Linked DNA regions of Thiocystis violascens DSM 198. The protein of the gene in region 1 interacts with the protein of each later gene in a pairwise test. Links are inferred from orthologs where the notes say so. Each region holds a gene or a part of one and is shown on either strand. Other genes may lie near its edges.

Evidence for each region.
Region 2: the proteins of uvrA (region 1) and uvrB interact in binary tests that used the Escherichia coli proteins (3 or more experiments, as listed by UniProt). The link is inferred for Thiocystis violascens DSM 198 from one-to-one orthologs.

The regions. Positions count from the first base shown.
Region 1 is NC_018012.1:2,712,443-2,721,213, forward strand. The notes cover bases 1,687-5,044. They hold uvrA (excinuclease ABC subunit UvrA), read left to right. Parts: upstream 1,687-1,994; coding sequence 1,995-4,844; downstream 4,845-5,044. Other genes in these bases: THIVI_RS11975 (MFS transporter), read right to left, coding at 1,687-1,806; dndC (DNA phosphorothioation system sulfurtransferase DndC), read left to right, coding at 4,908-5,044. Outside these bases: ssb (single-stranded DNA-binding protein), read right to left, coding at 1-383; more of THIVI_RS11975, read right to left, coding at 460-1,686; more of dndC, read left to right, coding at 5,045-6,257; DNA sulfur modification protein DndD, read left to right, coding at 6,254-8,299; THIVI_RS11995 (FtsK/SpoIIIE domain-containing protein), read left to right, coding at 8,303-8,771. UniProt on the Escherichia coli protein: The UvrABC repair system catalyzes the recognition and processing of DNA lesions. UvrA is an ATPase and a DNA-binding protein. A damage recognition complex composed of 2 UvrA and 2 UvrB subunits scans DNA for abnormalities.
Region 2 is NC_018012.1:2,868,444-2,876,825, forward strand. What follows is about bases 3,523-6,491. They hold uvrB (excinuclease ABC subunit UvrB), read right to left. Parts: upstream 6,028-6,491; coding sequence 4,018-6,027; downstream 3,523-4,017. Other genes in these bases: THIVI_RS12685 (plasmid pRiA4b ORF-3 family protein), read left to right, coding at 3,523-3,980; THIVI_RS12695 (pyridoxal phosphate-dependent aminotransferase), read left to right, coding at 6,179-6,491. In the rest of the region: THIVI_RS12670 (YkgJ family cysteine cluster protein), read left to right, coding at 849-1,760; THIVI_RS12675 (D-sedoheptulose-7-phosphate isomerase), read left to right, coding at 1,880-2,515; THIVI_RS12680 (glutaminyl-peptide cyclotransferase), read right to left, coding at 2,491-3,354; more of THIVI_RS12685, read left to right, coding at 3,411-3,522; more of THIVI_RS12695, read left to right, coding at 6,492-7,363; THIVI_RS12705 (LEA/WHy family protein), read left to right, coding at 7,788-8,345. UniProt on the Escherichia coli protein: The UvrABC repair system catalyzes the recognition and processing of DNA lesions. A damage recognition complex composed of 2 UvrA and 2 UvrB subunits scans DNA for abnormalities.

The DNA.
Region 1 (8,771 bases):
GAAGGATCGTCGTCGAAGGGGACCGACGAGCCACCCCCTTGACGGCTGTCCAGCATCTGCATGGTTCCATTGATGTCGACGACGACCTCGGTCGTATAGCGGTCCTGCCCGTCCTGTCCCTGCCATTTACGGGTGCGCAGCTTGCCCTCGACATAGACCTTCGAGCCCTTGTGCAGGTACTGCTTGACGATCTCCGCGATCTTGCCGAAGAAGACCACGTTGTGCCATTCGGTCCGCTCCTGTTTTTCGCCGGTATTGCGATCCTTCCAGGACTCGCTGGTCGCGATGCGGATATTGGCCACCGCATCGCCGCTCGGCATGTAACGCACCTCGGGATCGGCCCCGAGATTCCCGATCAGAATCACCTTATTCACGCCTGCCATGTCTGTCTCCCGCTCACGCGACGCGCAAGCGCTGGTTGTCTCGTCAAAAAGAGGGGATCCGTGCCCGAATGGATCGTCAGGCACCGACCGAAAACGTCTGCAATCTTGCCCAATCGAGCGTGCGCCTGTCCACTTTGAGATAGGCGACGCCCTCGTCGATCGCGATCACCGCCTCCCGGACGCCGGGCACCTCCAGCAGACGCCGCTCCAGAGCCAGGATGTCGCCCGCCGTCGGCAGTTCCAGCGCGAGCACATGACGGGTCAGATTCTCCGGCATCGCCATGGTTGCCAGCAGTGCGATCCAGAGCAGCGAGATCAGCGCCCCGAGCAGATAGACGGCATCGGCGCCGAAGCTCCCGTGCGCCCAGCCGCCCAGCAGACCGCCGAGAAAGGCGCCGAGAAACTGGGCGCTGGAAAAGACCCCCATCGCCGTTCCCCGAGCCCCGGCGCGCGCCACTTTCGAGACCAGCGAGGGCAGGATCGCCTCCATGAGATTGAAGACGGCGAACACCAGGATCAACAGCCCGGCCAGCGCCCAGAGCGATTGATGGAAGGCACGGAACCCCAGCAGCGACAGCCCCAGAACCATCACCGCTCCCAGCAGCACCGGGCGGATCTGGCCGAACCGCTCCGCGAGCACGATGAAGGGCACCATGGCGAGGATCGCGAGCAGCACCGCCGGCAGGTAGAGCATCCAGTGATTCAACGGGTCTAGTCCAGCCCCTTCGATCGAGAGCGGCAGCACCACGAAGAGGCTGATCATGGTCAGGTGCAGCAGGAAGATCGCGGCATCGAGCCGTAGCAGGGTCGGATTCGCGAGGACGCCAGACAGTTGATCCAGCACCGGTTGCGCGTCGCGATGGACCATCGAGCGCTCCGGGTCCGGCACCACGCGGGCCAGCACCAGCATGCCGGCCACGGCCAGCAGCGCCGTCAGCCAGAAGACGCCCGCGATCCCGAACCAGCGCGCCAGCGGCGGCCCGATGACCAATGCCGCGGCGAAGGAGAAGGCGACGCTGGTGCCGATGATGGCCATGCCCCTGGTGCGCACCTCGTCGCGGGTCAGGTCGGCGGTCAGCGCGGTGGTCACGGCGGCGATGGCGCCGGCGCCCTGAATCGCCCGACCCAGGATGACCCAGACGATATGGTCGGCCAGCGCGGCGACGACGCTCCCCAGCAGGAAGACCGTCAGACCGGCATAAATCACCGGTTTGCGCCCGATGCGATCGGACAGCAGACCGAGCGGGATCTGAAACACCGCCTGCGTCAGGCCATAGGTGCCGATCGCCAGACCGATCAGCAGCGGCGTCGCGCCGGGCAGGTCATGGGCATAGAGCGCGAAAACCGGCAACAGCATGAAAAGACCCAGCATGCGGGTCGAAAAGATGGCGGCCAGCCCGATGGTCGCGCGGCGCTCGGTCACGGAGAACGGAACCTTCGGAGGGGTGAAGTTCGGTCGATCTGCTGGGGTCACGGTCGACAGCCTTTGCGTCCGGGGGGCGAAGCTCCGCATAATAACAGCTTGGCCTGACCGAGAGCAGGCGCCAAATCCTCGGGCGATGCCAACTGCCAACGCCACCCTGTCCATCGCTCAAGCGAACTCCATCCCCCATGCACACCATCCGCATTCGCGGCGCTCGCACGCACAATCTGAAGAGCGTCGACCTCGACCTGCCGCGCGATCGGCTGATCGTCTTCACCGGCCTGTCCGGTTCGGGCAAATCCTCGCTCGCCTTCGATACCATCTATGCCGAGGGTCAGCGGCGCTATGTGGAATCGCTCTCGTCCTATGCCCGGCAGTTTCTGTCGGTCATGGAAAAGCCGGACTTGGACCATATCGAGGGACTGTCGCCGGCGATTTCCATCGAGCAGAAAACCACCTCGCACAACCCGCGCTCGACGGTCGGCACCATCACCGAGATCCATGACTATCTGCGCTTGCTGTTCGCCCGCGTCGGCCAGCCCCGTTGCCCGTCCCACGACGAACCTCTGGAGGCCCAGACCGTCAGCCAGATGGTCGATCAGGTGCTGAATCTCCCCGAGGGCGACAAGCTGATGCTGCTCGCCCCGGTGGTCTCGGCGCGCAAGGGCGAGTATCAGCGACTGCTTTCCGAGTTGCATGCACAGGGCTTCGTGCGCGCCCGCATCGATGGCGCGCTCTGCGAACTGGACGCCCCGCCCGAGCTGGATCTCAAGAAGAAGCACGACATCGAGGTCGTGATCGACCGCTTCCGGGTCCGCGCCGATCTGGCGTTGCGTCTGGCCGAATCCTTCGAGACCACGCTCAATCTCTCCGGCGGACTCGCCCGGATCGGCTGGATCGACGAACCGGAGCGCCCCGAGCTGACCTTTTCGGCCAAGTTCGCCTGCCCGGTCTGCGGCCATAGCATCCCGGAGCTGGAGCCGCGCATCTTTTCCTTCAACAATCCGGCCGGCGCCTGTCCCACCTGCGACGGGCTGGGTGTCGAACAGTTTTTCGACCCGGCCAAGGTGGTCGTGCATCCTGAACTCAGTCTCGCCGGCGGCGCCGTGCGCGGCTGGGATCGGCGCAACGCCTTTTATTTCCAGATGCTTCGCGCGCTGGGCGAGCATTACGGATTCGACGCCGAGACGCCCTGGCTGGAACTCAGCGAGCAGGTCCGCTCGGTCATCCTCTACGGCAGCGGCAAGGAGAAGCTCAAGCTCAAACTGCCGCACGAAAAAGGCAGCGCCAAGGCGCAGCCCTTCGAGGGCATCGTCCGCAACATGGAGCGCCGCTACCGCGAGACCGAATCCAACACGGTGCGCGAGGAACTGGCGCGCTATCTCTCGCACCAGCCCTGCCCCGCCTGTCAGGGCTCGCGGCTGAACGAATCCGCTCGTCATGTCTTCCTCGGCGACTCCTTCGGCTCCGCTCGGGATCGGCACAACCTGCCCGCCGTGTCGCGGATGCCGGTCGGCGAGTCGCTGCGCTTCTTCGAGACCCTGGAACTCCCCGGCCAGCGCGGCGAGATCGGCGCCAAGGTCATCAAGGAGGTCGCCACCCGGTTGCGGTTTCTGGTCGATGTCGGGCTCAACTATCTGACCCTGGAGCGCAGCGCCGAGACCCTGTCCGGCGGCGAGGCCCAGCGTATCCGGCTCGCCAGCCAGATCGGCGCCGGGCTGGTCGGGGTCATGTATATCCTCGACGAGCCGTCCATCGGACTACATCAGCGCGACAATGCCCGATTGCTCAAGACCCTGACCCATCTGCGCGACCTCGGCAACACCGTGATCGTGGTCGAGCACGACGAGGAGGCGATCCGCGCCGCCGATCTGGTGGTGGACATCGGCCCCGGCGCCGGCGTGCATGGCGGCGAAATCGTCGCCCAGGGAACCGCCGGGGAGATCGCCGCCGAACCCCGCTCGCTGACCGGGCGCTATCTGTCGGGCGAGCTGCGCATCGCCATCCCGACCCAGCGCACGCCCAACGATCCCGCGCGCCAGTTGCGCATCCTGGGCGCCAGCGGCAACAACCTGCGCGGGGTCGACGTGTCCATCCCGGTCGGCACCTTCTGCTGCATCACCGGCGTCTCCGGCTCCGGCAAATCGACCCTGATCAACGACACGCTCCACCCCTTCGCCGCCCGTCATCTCAATGGGTCCAGTCTCCAGCCCGCGCCGCATCTCGCCATCGAGGGCATGGAACAGTTCGACAAGGTGGTCGACATCGATCAGAGCCCCATCGGTCGCACCCCGCGCTCCAATCCGGCGACCTACACGGGGCTATTCAACCTGGTGCGCGATCTGTTCGCGGCGGTCCCCGAGGCGCGTTCGCGCGGTTACGGGCCGGGGCGGTTCAGCTTCAACGTCAAGGGCGGACGCTGCGAGGCGTGCAAGGGGGACGGGCTCATCCGGGTCGAGATGCATTTTCTGCCCGACATCTATGTCCAGTGCGACACCTGCCGGGGTCGGCGCTACAACCGCGAGACTCTGGAAATCCGCTACAAGGGCAAAACCATCGACGAAGTGCTCAACCTCACCGTCGAGGACGCGCTGGCGTTCTTCGCCCCCGTCCCGGTCATCCACCGCAAGCTCCAGACCTTGATGGATGTCGGTCTGTCCTATGTGCGGCTCGGTCAGAGCGCCACCACGCTCTCCGGCGGCGAGGCGCAGCGGGTCAAACTCAGCCGCGAACTGAGCAAACGCGACACCGGGCGCACGCTCTATATCCTGGACGAGCCGACCACCGGACTGCATTTCCACGATGTCAAGCATCTGCTCGACGTGCTGCACCGCTTCCGCGATCAGGGCAATACCGTGGTCGTGATCGAGCACAACCTGGATGTCATCAAGACGGCGGATTGGATCATCGATCTGGGGCCGGAAGGCGGCGACCAGGGCGGCGAGATCGTCGCCGTCGGTACACCCGAACAGATCGCCACCACTGAACGTTCGCATACTGGACGGTTTCTGGGGCCGTTGTTGGAACGGGGATGGTGAAGATCCTGTCCAAACGCCACCTTTCACGACTCAACCCCGCAAGGAGCCTTCAGGTTCAACACGATGACCACACCAAGTAACCCAATATTTCGCCCTGACAGCGAACCAGGCCACCTTGCCGACACCCGCAACCTTTTACGCAACGAGTATGCGGCTGATCGCCGGCCTTGGGTCGTCGCATACTCCGGCGGCAAGGATTCAACCCTGGTGTTGCAGTTGGTTTATGATCTCCTCTTGGAATTGGGTTCCTCCGCCGATAAACCGATCTTTGTGGTTGCCTCGGACACGCGCGTGGAAGCGCCGAACGTAGAAGAATATCTGGCTGATCGTTTATCGAGGCTATCGAGTCACGCCCGCGCCAATGGTCTGCCCGTCCATGTGCATCGGGTTCAACCGACTCCAGAACAAAGTTTCTGGGGTAACCTGATTGGCAAGGGCTATCCTTCACCGACACGCTGGTTCCGTTGGTGTACGGCGAAGATGAAGATCAAGCCATCCAAGGCGGTGATCGACGGCATCGTGCGGGAACACGGCGGAGTCGTTCTACTCTTGGGAACCCGCCTAGACGAAAGCGCAAGCCGTGCGCAGCGGATGGAGGGGCGCGCCACCAATAGCCGGGGGCTCAATCCCCACGGCGAAATCCCGGACGCGCTCGTGATGACACCGATTGCCGACTGGACGACGGATCAGGTCTGGGAATACCTGTTCACGCACAACCCGCCGCCGTGGGGCGGAACCCACGACTTCATGCTCGACCTCTACCGGCAGGCGAGCGGCGGCGAATGCCCTGTCGTCTTGGATCTCAACACGCCATCCTGCGGGGGGAGTCGGTTCGGTTGCTGGACCTGCACCGTCGTCAAGGAGGACAAGTCCATGCGCGGATTCATCGAATCAGGCGCCGCCTGGATGCGACCCCTCAATGAATTCCGGGACTGGCTTAAAGCGATTCGCGAAGAGACGAGCATGCGGGACGGAGTCCGCCGCAACGACTCCATCGGACCTGGCCCTTTTAATTCGGAGGCGCGTAAAACGATTCTGCGCCGGCTCTTGGAGTTGGAGAAGACTGTAGGCCGCCGACTGATCGAGGATGCTGAGATTGCTTATATTCAGAAACAATGGAGCGACAAGTTCGATGTCACGGATAGCGCGTTGGCAATCGCCAGAGAGTTCGGAAGGGAGGTTGGTGCCTTGAAAATCAAACCTGAAGACAGTTTCAGCGATCTTGCCCTGATCGAGGAGCTAGCCCCTCGCTTCGAGGTCCAGAGTATTTGGGCAACGGATCTCTATCACTTGGTGACCGAGCGTTACCCATCCTTGGATAGCCCGCGCAGCCATCAACAGCTTTTAGACGATGTGATTAAGGTTGTCGAAAACGCCGTACGTCAAGCCGACCGGACCGAGCCGGCCGCATGATCTTCGAAAGCATTCAACTCACAAACCTGTTCTCCTATTACGGGAATCAGGAGATCCAACTCGGCAGTCCCGAGCCAGGCCGTAATGTCTGCTTGATCATGGGACGCAACGGCTTCGGCAAGACTAGTCTCCTCAATAGCCTCAAGCTCTTATTTACCGGCGTTAGTTACGAACCCTTGCGCCGCGCGGTGCAGCGCACGCGCATGCCAACGGTCAAGCAATACGTCGAAGGTGCCGGCAACGATTGGTGGGGCATTATGAACCGACGGGCGCGCAATGAGGGCCAAACCCGTTGCGCTATTCGAGTGGTCTGGAGCGAGGACATTGGCCGCGTCACCATCGAGCGTTCCTGGCGCATCGAAAATGGAGCCTGGGACAACGAGGAGTCCCTGACCGTCGCGACCGCGACCGAGACATTCAAGGACGATGAGGCGCAGGAATTCCTTGATCGTCGTCTACCCCAAGATTACGTGTATTTCTTTCTATTCGACGGCGAACAGATTCAAGAGTTGGCCGAGTCAAAAAGGGATTCGCAACAACGTCAGATGGAGCGTCTCCTTGGAATCGGCGCAATCGATGCCCTGCGTGGGAGCTTGAACCAAGCCATCGGTCGTTGGGAGCGCGACGAGCTTGAACCCCAGGCAAGGGCCGACCTAGAGCGTCTGGAAGGTGATATCAGGGGGACCGAGGCTGATCTCGATTTGCTGGATCGGACCCAGGCGAGCCTGGATCAAGAGATCGAGAACGATACGGACGCCCTGCGACGAAACCGCCGTCGTATCGAGGGCTTAAGCGCCTTCGTTCATCGTCACGACGAAGCTCAGCTAAAAGATGATCGAGCGCGCATACAGGCACAGCGGATTGATTCTCTGGATCGTCTCTCGGCTCAGCTCCCACGGGATGTCGTCCTGCTAACCAATCCCTCCCTGGTCACACGGGCGTTGGAACGGCTCGACCAAGTCCTCGGCAGCGACGCCAATGCCCGTTCACGCGTTTTGGATGTCTTGCTGGATACGCTTCCAGCACGCTTGTTCGACCAGCCAGCATTTCCCGATCCGGACATGCGTGACAGTCAGCGAGCCTACTATCGCTATAAGCTGATGCGCATCCTAGAGCAGGAAGCGGAAGCCACCGGCGACACGCTTGATCCCACATTTGCACCGGACCCCCAAGCGGCAACCGTTGCCCGTGACCAGCTCGCACCCTACGTCCAGGCGGATGCACTGCGCTCCGCTAGGACCGAAGAGTTGCGCCGCCTGCAAGGATTCGCCGCCGAGCTTCGCCAGTTAGAAACAGATTTATTGAACGTCGGTTCGCTCTCGGAAGAGGAACGGGCACGCTATGACCGCTATGTCGTGGAACGCGACCAGTTGGAACAACATCTGGATGCCAAGAAGAAGCGCCAAACGGAGCTTGAGGGGGAATCCAATGGTCTGAAACGGAAGCTGGACGATGCGCGGAGACGTGCCGACCAAATCAGGGCCAAGCTCGGTCAGAATGTCATTATCGAGGATCGAATTGCCACCGCACGGCGTCTTGGCCACTTGTTCGGTGCTCTCAAAGACAGCCGCAAGCAGGAACGAAGGGGGGAATTGGAAGCGGCTATCAACCGCCACTTTCGAGTTCTGATGAGTTCCCATCACCTCATCGACCGGGTGGAAGTGGATGAGGACTTTGGATTGCGTTACCTAGATCAAGAAGGGAATCCCATCGGTATGGGAAACCTTGCGGCAGGCATGAAGCAACTCATGGCGACTGCACTGCTATGGGCCTTAAGCGAGGCATCTGGCAAACAGGTTCCAGTCGTGATCGATACGCCTTTGGCCCGTATCGATCTGGCTCACCAGGAAGGCATCTTGCAGCACTACTACCCCAATGCCGCGGCTCAGGTCATCGTGTTGCCCACAGATTCCGAGCTGGACGCACGTAAACTCAAGCTCATCGCCGGGCACGTTTATCGCGCCTACCGCCTCACGAATCCGGACGGTGAGCACACGATCCCCGAGCCGGTGGCTTTAGCTGATCTGATGCAGGGAGGCTAACCAATGGCCGATCTCTACACCGACGCGCGGGACGAGCAAACCATCGACGATGTGCTTCATGGTCTTGGCACTCCGCGCGCTCCGAAACTGCGCGTCCTGCGCATTGCGCTGGCCCGGTCGTTGCAAATCCCGACGCCACCGCCAGAGGACTTGGACGGAAGCGGTCTGGGTGGCAGCGAATATGCCTTAGCTCGCATCACCGGCGTGGGCCTCGCGGCGGACGAGGAAGGCCGTCAGGACTACGATTTGGCCGTGCGCGCTCTGCTCAGCGTCTACCACGGCGAGGACATGTTCCAGGGCGAGGAGTCTGAGCGGCGCTACCGCCGTTATCTGCAACGCCATGTCCGAAGAGGACTTCAGGAGATCCGTACCACCTGGCGTCCGGGCCATGATTTTCACGGCTACCTCTACCACGAGTTGTTCGTCAGCGCCGCACCGCGTCCGGCACGCACGGATCTGGGGCAGGAGATTC
Region 2 (8,382 bases), 160 kb from region 1 along the record:
ACACATCAGTCAGAATCGGTTGAAAACAGCTCGCGAGTCTGCTCATGATTCTGATTTTATTGATGTTTTAGACGATCAATGTTGGAACGAACCGCTTTAGCCAGGCACTCAACCGCATCGAAACGGATGGCGTTGAGCTGCATAGGGAGCGGCAATGATCACCAAGCATGCTCTGCGCCAATTAAAAATTATTCTACATAAACAATAACTTGGTTGATTTTATCGAAAGCGAAGAGGCCTTTGGGCAAATTCTCGCCTGCTTCAAGTGTAAAGAAATCCGACACTGAAACGACGCCAACAGCACGCGGACACCATGGGTCGAATGGTCGAGTTAGCCCCATTCCAGAGGGTTCAGGCGCACTTTTCAGAACTTTTTGGGCGTGTCAACGGGCGATCATGGGCCATCTTGACGCATTGGAGTGTCAGTGCGGCCCCGTCACTCAGGTGTAAAAAAATCCGACACCAAGGACTCGCCGTGCATGACGTTCGCCCCTTGGGCGAACGCCATCCTGTAAATAAAGGATCGAAATCAATCATGTTCCTTGCGGCTTGACGGCTGTTTTAGGCGCGCGGCGGCTGGGTCGGGCAGTGAAGGGAGGGGCTGGGCGGTGACGAAGAGAGCGTCTGAATGGCAGTGTAAAAAATTCCGACACTCGCCTGACGCTTGGTCATCAAAGGAACGCCGGATGCCTGCATGATCCCGCTGATGCGAGAAACGCATCGCGATAGGCGCCATCGACCGTCTTCGTGTCGGATGTGAAAGAGAAAACCGCCAATAACGCCACCATCTATCCTGAAAACCCGTCGATTGCCTAGCCGCCATCGGAACCCGCCGAGGATCCACCGCCATGAGTCAGACCAAACCCGCCATTCCCTTTCAGAGCGTCGTCATGCCCGAGGCATTGCAGGCGGAAAACCGGATTCAGTTCCGTTGTCACCAGGACATTTCCTGCTTCAACGCCTGCTGCAAGCGGGCGGATGTCACCCTGGCGCCCTACGATGTGCTACGGCTCAAGCGCCGGCTCGAACTGACCTCGACCGAGTTCGTCCGCCAGTACACGGTTCCTTTCCAGATGGATGGCGACGGACTCCCCGGCATCAAGCTCAAGACCGACGAGAACGGCACCTGTCTCCAGCTCGCTGGCGATGCCGGCTGCGGCGTCTACACGGATCGCCCGACAGTCTGTCGCTACTATCCGCTGGCACTCCTGGCACTGCGCGAAAAGGACTCGCCCACTGCCGAGGAGCGCTATTCGCTGGTCCGGGAGGATCACTGCAAGGGCCACGAGGAACCGCGCGAGATCAGCATCCAGTACTATCGCGCCGAACAGGGTTGCGAAGACTTCGATGCACACAATCGCGAGTGGTATCAGTTGGTTCTGAAAAAGAAATCCGCCGGCCCCACCGTCGGTCAGCCGCCCCAGACGAGCCTGCAACTCTTTTTCATGGCATCCTATGACATCGATACCTTCCGCCGTTTCGTCCTGAGCGAGAATTTTCGCAAGACCTACGCGCTTCCCGATGGCTTTTATGCCGAGGTGGAGCAGGACGACGAAGCCCTGCTGGCCTTCGCCTTCCGGTTTTTGCGTCAGGTTCTGTTCGGCGAGCGCACGGTCCAGGAGGTCGCGGACGCCTGGGACCAGCGCGTGGCCCAGCGCCGGGAGGTCTGGGACGCGCGCAAACAAGCTGAAATCGAGCGGCGTCTGGCGGCGGAAGATCGGAAATATGCCGAGGGCGGCGATGGCGTCTGTGCCGAGTAACGCGCGTTCCGCGTGACCTCCGCCGTTTCGAGCGCCCCCAATCACGCGCTCGCCAAGGGGCGAGCGGCGAGACGCGGTTGACGTCTTTTTCCTTTTTGACTCGCGACGATGGACGCCCCATGAATGAACCTACCGATCCGCGCGCACGGTTCGCGGCACGACTCGACGCGACGGCCACGCTGCTGGCGGCCGTGCAGGCCGACGACGAACTGCTGGCCGCGACCCTCCAGGCCGCGACCCGCACCGCCGAGTCCATCAACCGGGGCGGCACGCTCTTCATCTGCGGCAACGGCGGCAGCGCCGGGGAAGCCACCCATCTGAGCGGCGAGCTGATCGGCCCCTTCCTCGACAAGACCCGCCGCCCGCTCCCGGCCATCGCACTCGGATTCGACACCAGCGCAGTCACCGCCGTCGCCAACGATTTTTCGTTCGACGAGATTTTTTCGCGACAACTCGCCGCCCTGGCGCGTCCCGGCGATGTGCTCTGGGCGCTGTCCACCAGCGGCCGTTCGCCCAATATCGTGCGCGCCCTGGAGACTGCCGCCGCGCGCGGTGTCCTGACCGTGCTGCTCACCGGCGCGCGTCACCCGGACCTGCCCGCCGCCGCCGAGATCGTGCTTGCGGTTCCCTCGCGGGAGACGCCCAGAATCCAGGAACTGCATCTCGTCCTTGGGCACTTCCTGTGCGAGATCGTCGAGTCGTTGACCGCCGACAGCGGCGTCTCCTCACCTTATCTGGGTACGACCTCGATCTGATACAGCCGCGGCCAGTATTTGCCCGTGACGTACAGGCGATCGGTCGCCGCATCATGGGCGATGCCGTTTAGCACCGCTTCGCGGCTCGGTCGCTCGGACTCCGGGTAGAGCCCGCTTAGATCGAGATAGCCTGTCACCGCGCCGCTGTCCGGATCGATCCGCACCAGATAGTCCTGGTGCCAGACATTGGCCCAGACCTCGCCCGCGATATATTCCAGTTCGTTCAGAAAGCGGATGGAGCGCGCGCCATCGCGCACGGTCAGTCGGCGCACGACACGCCGAGATTCGGGATCCAGAAAGCGCAGTTCGGCCGTGCCGTCGCTCATGATCCAGTGGCGCCCGTCCTGCGTTAGGCCCCAGCCCTCGCCTTGGTACCGGAAGGTTTCGCGGGTCTCCAGGCTGTCCCGGTCGCGGATGAGACCAAGTCCTTCGCGCCAGGTCAGTTGAACGAGCCACCCGTGCCATTGGGCGATCCCCTCTCCGAACAACTCGGGCGCCAGCCGGGTTTCCCGCTCGACGCGGCCGGTGGCAAGATCCACCCGGCGTAGCGTCGATGCCCCATAGTTTCCGGTCCCCTCGAAGAGTTGACCATCGACCACGACCAGCCCCTGGGTAAAGGCGGCGGGGTCATGCGGAAAGCTCGCCACGACGCGGTAGCCGAAGACCGGGGCCGTGGTGGCTGGCGGACCGCCGGCGCAACCGCTGTCCGGGAAGGAGCTGAACAACGCCAGCAGCATCGAAATTTGTGCCGCGCGAAGCCGAGGGAATTTGGCCGTGGATGCGATCCAGGAGCGGTCTTTGCGGGAATCTCGATGAATCGTTTCAGGTTGTCTTCTCATACAATCTCGATCAGCCAAACTCGGCGATGGGAAATGCACCTGCGAGGTCTCGAACCATGGCAAAAGATCCCCGAAAAATCTATCAACTCAAGATCGGTCTCAGCGGCGCGAAGCCGCCGATCTGGCGGCGTCTGCTGATCGTCGATACCGTGCCGCTGCCGGTGTTTCATACCGTGCTGCAAATCGTCATGGGCTGGGAGGATTCGCATCTGCATCAATTCGTCACGGGCGGGAATTACTACGGCACCCCGGATCCGGACGATCATTTCTCGGAAACCCTGAACGAGAGTCGCTACAAGCTCAACCAACTCCTGAAAAAAGAGAAGGATTCGCTGATTTACGAATACGATTTCGGGGATAGTTGGGAGCACAAAGTCACGCTGGAGAATATTCTGCCCTTCGACCCCGACGCCATTCTGCCGCGATGTATCAAAGGCAAAGGCGCCTGCCCGCCGGAGGACGTTGGCGGGATCTGGGGTTACTACGGTTTCCTGGAAGCATTGCGCGATCCGCAGCACCCGGAACACGAGGATTACAAGGACTGGATTGGCGGCGACTTCGATCCCGACGCCTTCGATCTCGACGAAATCAATGCGCCGCTGTTGGAATATTGCCGACAAACCTAGAAAGAGCAGTCAGCATGTCAGCAAGCCGCCATCGACATCAGGCGGCAATCCCCGCCTGCTGCAACTCACGAATCTGGTCCCGGATCGCGGCGGCCTGCTCGAATTCCAGATTCTTTGCGTGCTGATACATCTCCTTTTCCAGCGACTTGAGCCGCTTGGCCATCTGCGCCGGGGTCAGTCTGGCGTATTCGGCGACCTGCTCGGCCACTTTGGCGAAAGCGCGCGCCTTCATCGGCGCACCGGGCGTGGCGCTTTCCAGAATGTCGGCGACCGCCTTGCGGATGGTCTGCGGCGTCACGCCGCTGGCGAGATTGGACGCGACCTGTTTGGCGCGCCGGCGATCGGTTTCCTCGATGGCGCGCTGCATCGAGCCGGTGATTTTGTCGGCATAGAGGATCGCCTTGCCGTGGGCATTGCGCGCGGCGCGACCGATGGTCTGGATCAGCGAGTCAGCCGAGCGCAGAAAGCCTTCCTTGTCGGCATCCAGGATAGCGACCAGTGAGACCTCGGGCATGTCCAGCCCCTCGCGCAACAGATTGATCCCGACCAGCACGTCGAATTCGCCCAGGCGCAGGTCGCGGATGATCTCGACCCGCTCCACGGTCTCGATGTCCGAATGCAGATAGCGGACCTTGACGCCGTGATCGTTCAGATAATCGGTCAGATCCTCGGCCATGCGCTTGGTCAGGGTGGTGACCAGCACCCGCTCGTCGACGGCCACGCGCGGGCCGATCTCGGAGAGCAGATCGTCGACCTGGTTCAGCGCCGGGCGGACTTCCAGTTCTGGATCGACCAGGCCGGTGGGCCGCACCACCTGTTCGACCACCGCGCCCGAGTGGTCGATTTCGTACTGACGCGGCGTGGCCGAGACATAGATGGTCTGGGGCTGGCGGGCCTGAAATTCCTCGAACTTGAGCGGTCGGTTGTCGAGCGCCGAGGGCAGCCGAAAGCCGTACTCCACCAGATTTTCCTTGCGCGAGCGGTCGCCCCGGTACATGCCGCCGAGCTGCGGGATGGTGACATGGCTCTCGTCGATCACGACGATGGCGTCGGGCGGCAGATAATCGTAGAGCGTCGGCGGCGCCTCGCCGGGTCCGCGACCGGACAGATAGCGGCTGTAGTTCTCGATGCCGGAGCAATAGCCGACCTCCAGCATCATCTCCAGATCGTAGAGCGTGCGCTGCTCCAGACGCTGGGCCTCGACCAGCTTCTGATTGTCGCGCAGCCAGTCGAGCCGCTGTTTCAGCTCGGGCTTGATCTGCTCGACGGCGTTTAGGATGGTCGCGCGCGGCGTCGCATAATGGGTCTTGGGAAAGACCGTGTAGCGCGTGACCTTGCGCCGAACCTCGCCGGTCAGCGGATCGAACAGCGACAGCGCCTCGATCTCCTCGTCGAACAGCTCGATGCGGATCGCCTCCTCGTCGGATTCGGCCGGATGGATGTCGATGACATCGCCGCGCACCCGGTAGGTGCCGCGCGCGAGTTCGACCTCGTTGCGTTTGTATTGCAAATCCGCCAGACGGCGCAGGATGGCGCGCTGGTCGATCCGGTCGCCGCGCTTGAGGATGAGGACCATCTTGAGATAGGCCTCCGGATCGCCCAGACCGTAAATGGACGAGACGGTGGCGACGATGATGACATCCTTGCGCTCCAGCAGCGCCTTGGTGGCGGACAGACGCATCTGTTCGATGTGTTCGTTGATGGAGGCGTCTTTCTCGATATAGGTATCCGTCGCGGGGACATAGGCCTCCGGCTGATAGTAGTCGTAATAGGAGACGAAATACTCCACCGCGTTGTTCGGAAAAAAGTCGCGCATCTCGCTATAGAGCTGGGCTGCTAGGGTCTTGTTGGGCGCCAGCACCAGCGCCGGGCGCTGGATCCGTTCGATCACGTTGGCGATGGTGAAGGTTTTGCCAGACCCGGTGACGCCGAGCAGGGTCATACCCGCCTCGCCATCGTTCAGCCCGGCCACGAGTTGGCGGATGGCGGCTGGCTGATCGCCGGCGGGGGCGAATTTGGCGACGAGCTGGAAGGAGCTGTGTGACATTCGGGAGCCTCGTCAATCGCGATGAGATGATGCGCTGGCCGCGCGCGTGGAGCCGCCATCATTCGGCGTGCCCGGATTTCAGTGTTTCGCTATGATTGCCAGCCGCAACACGCGAATCCAGCCACTGTAGGAACCTGAGAGACCACCGCCGATGACCATTAAACTCGCCGCCCGCGTCCAGGCCGTCAAGCCGTCCGCCACGCTCGCCATCACCGCCCGCGCCAAGGCGCTGCGCGCGGCGGGGAAGGATGTGATCGGACTCGGCGCGGGCGAACCCGATTTCGACACTCCCGACCATATCAAGACCGCCGCCATCGCGGCCATCCAGGCGGGATTCACCAAATATACCGCCGTCGATGGCACCACCGAACTCAAGCAGGCCGTGATCGACAAATTCAAGCGCGAAAATGGTCTGGAGTATGCGCAGGATCAGATTCTGGTCTCCTGCGGCGGAAAGCAGAGCTTCTTCAATCTGGCCCAGGCGCTGCTCGATCCAGGCGACGAGGTGGTGATTCCGGCGCCGTATTGGGTGTCCTATCCGGACATGGTGCTGCTGGCCAGCGGCGCGCCGGTGCTGATTCATGCCGGCGCCGAGCAGTCGTTCAAGATCACGCCGGCCCAATTGAAGGGCGCGCTCAACGAGAAGAGCCGGCTGTTCGTCATCAATAGTCCCTCCAACCCGACTGGCATGGCCTACCGCCGCGATGAGCTGGAGGCGCTCGGCGAGGTACTGCGCGATTATCCCAAGGTCGTGATCGCGACCGACGATATGTACGAACATATCCGCTGGAGTTCGACTCCCTTCGTCAACATCCTGAACGTCTGCCCCGACCTGGCCCCGCGCACCCTGGTGCTCAATGGCGTCTCCAAGGCGTATTCGATGACCGGCTGGCGCATCGGCTACGCGGGCGGCCCGGCCGAGATCATCAAGGCGATGAAGAAGGTCCAGTCGCAAAGCACCTCCAACCCGACCTCGATCTCACAGGTCGCGGCCCAGGCCGCACTGGAAGGACCGCAGGAGTGCATCGGTGTCATGCGCACGGCGTTCCATGAGCGCCACGACTTCGTGGTCGAACGTCTCAACCAGATTCCCGGCATCGACTGTCTGCCGACCGACGGCACCTTTTATGTCTTCCCCAGGGTTCAGGGTCTGATCGAGCGGCTGCCCGGCGTCGGCAACGATCTGGAACTGGCCGAATATCTGATCGAACAGGCCGGCGTCGCGATCGTCCCAGGGTCCGCGTTCGGACTCAACGGCTATATGCGCATCTCCATCGCCACCAGTCGCGCCAATCTGGAACAGGCGCTGGAGCGGATCGCCAAGCTGGCTGGCTGATCGGGGACAAGGGGCAAGATGATACCGATCTCGTGACGTGGCGAAAGCATGAGACGGTATCGGATGCCTGGATCGCTGGCATTCCCTCATTCCAACCAGTTCCGGCGGGAGCCGTTTGACCCCCGCTAAACCGATCCCACAACAGCTTGCCCGAGATCGCGATGGACGCCGCCGCCAGCACCGGATGCACCAGAGCCGCGCCATGGCGCGGCACCAGATGCGAGCCAAGCCAGACGCCGATCAGTTGGCTGCACGCCATCGGGGCGGCGAGGGTCCAGACGATCTGTTAGCCGGCCAGGAAGAACAGCAGGGCCGTCAGATTGCTGGTAGAGTTAAGCGCCTTGGCATGAGCGGTGGCGCGACGCAGATTGTAGCCGAGCGACGCGACATAACCCATGGCGAAAAGGCAGGATCGAGTGCTTCCATGTTGATTGTTCTTCTCGTTTCGTCGCTGACCGCGCGCGCGTCGCCGCGACCTGAGCCCCGGCGTCGCGGCCTTGGCGAGGCGGGCTTGTTCGCGCTCATCGTCCTGATGACCGGCCTGCTGCCCGGCTGCGCCAGTCTCGTCGAGTCCTGGAAGGCGCCCGAGGTGGCGCTGATCGGGTTGCAGCCCAAAGAGCTGGGACTCGCGCGGCAGGTGTTCGTCGCGACCCTGGCGGTCAGGAATCCGAACGACCGCACCCTGCCGATCAAGGCTATGACCTACCGGCTCGCGTTGGAGGGTCGCGACGTGGCCGAGGGCGGCGGCGCCCTGGAGCGACAGATCCCGGCCTTCGGCGAGACGACCGTCGATGTCGAGGTCATCGGCAGCCTGCTTGGTCTGCTCCAGCAGTTGCCCGCGCTGGCGCTCAAGGAGCGTCCGCTGGACTGGACCCTCGCCGGGACGGCGACGCTGGCCGGCGGCTTAATCACGTTACCCTATCGTTACTCGGGCAGGATCGACGCGCGGGAACTGATGGCTGGGGGGCGACGTTCGTTCTGATTCTGCCTGACGGCGTGGTCAAAAACGGCGGTGGGAT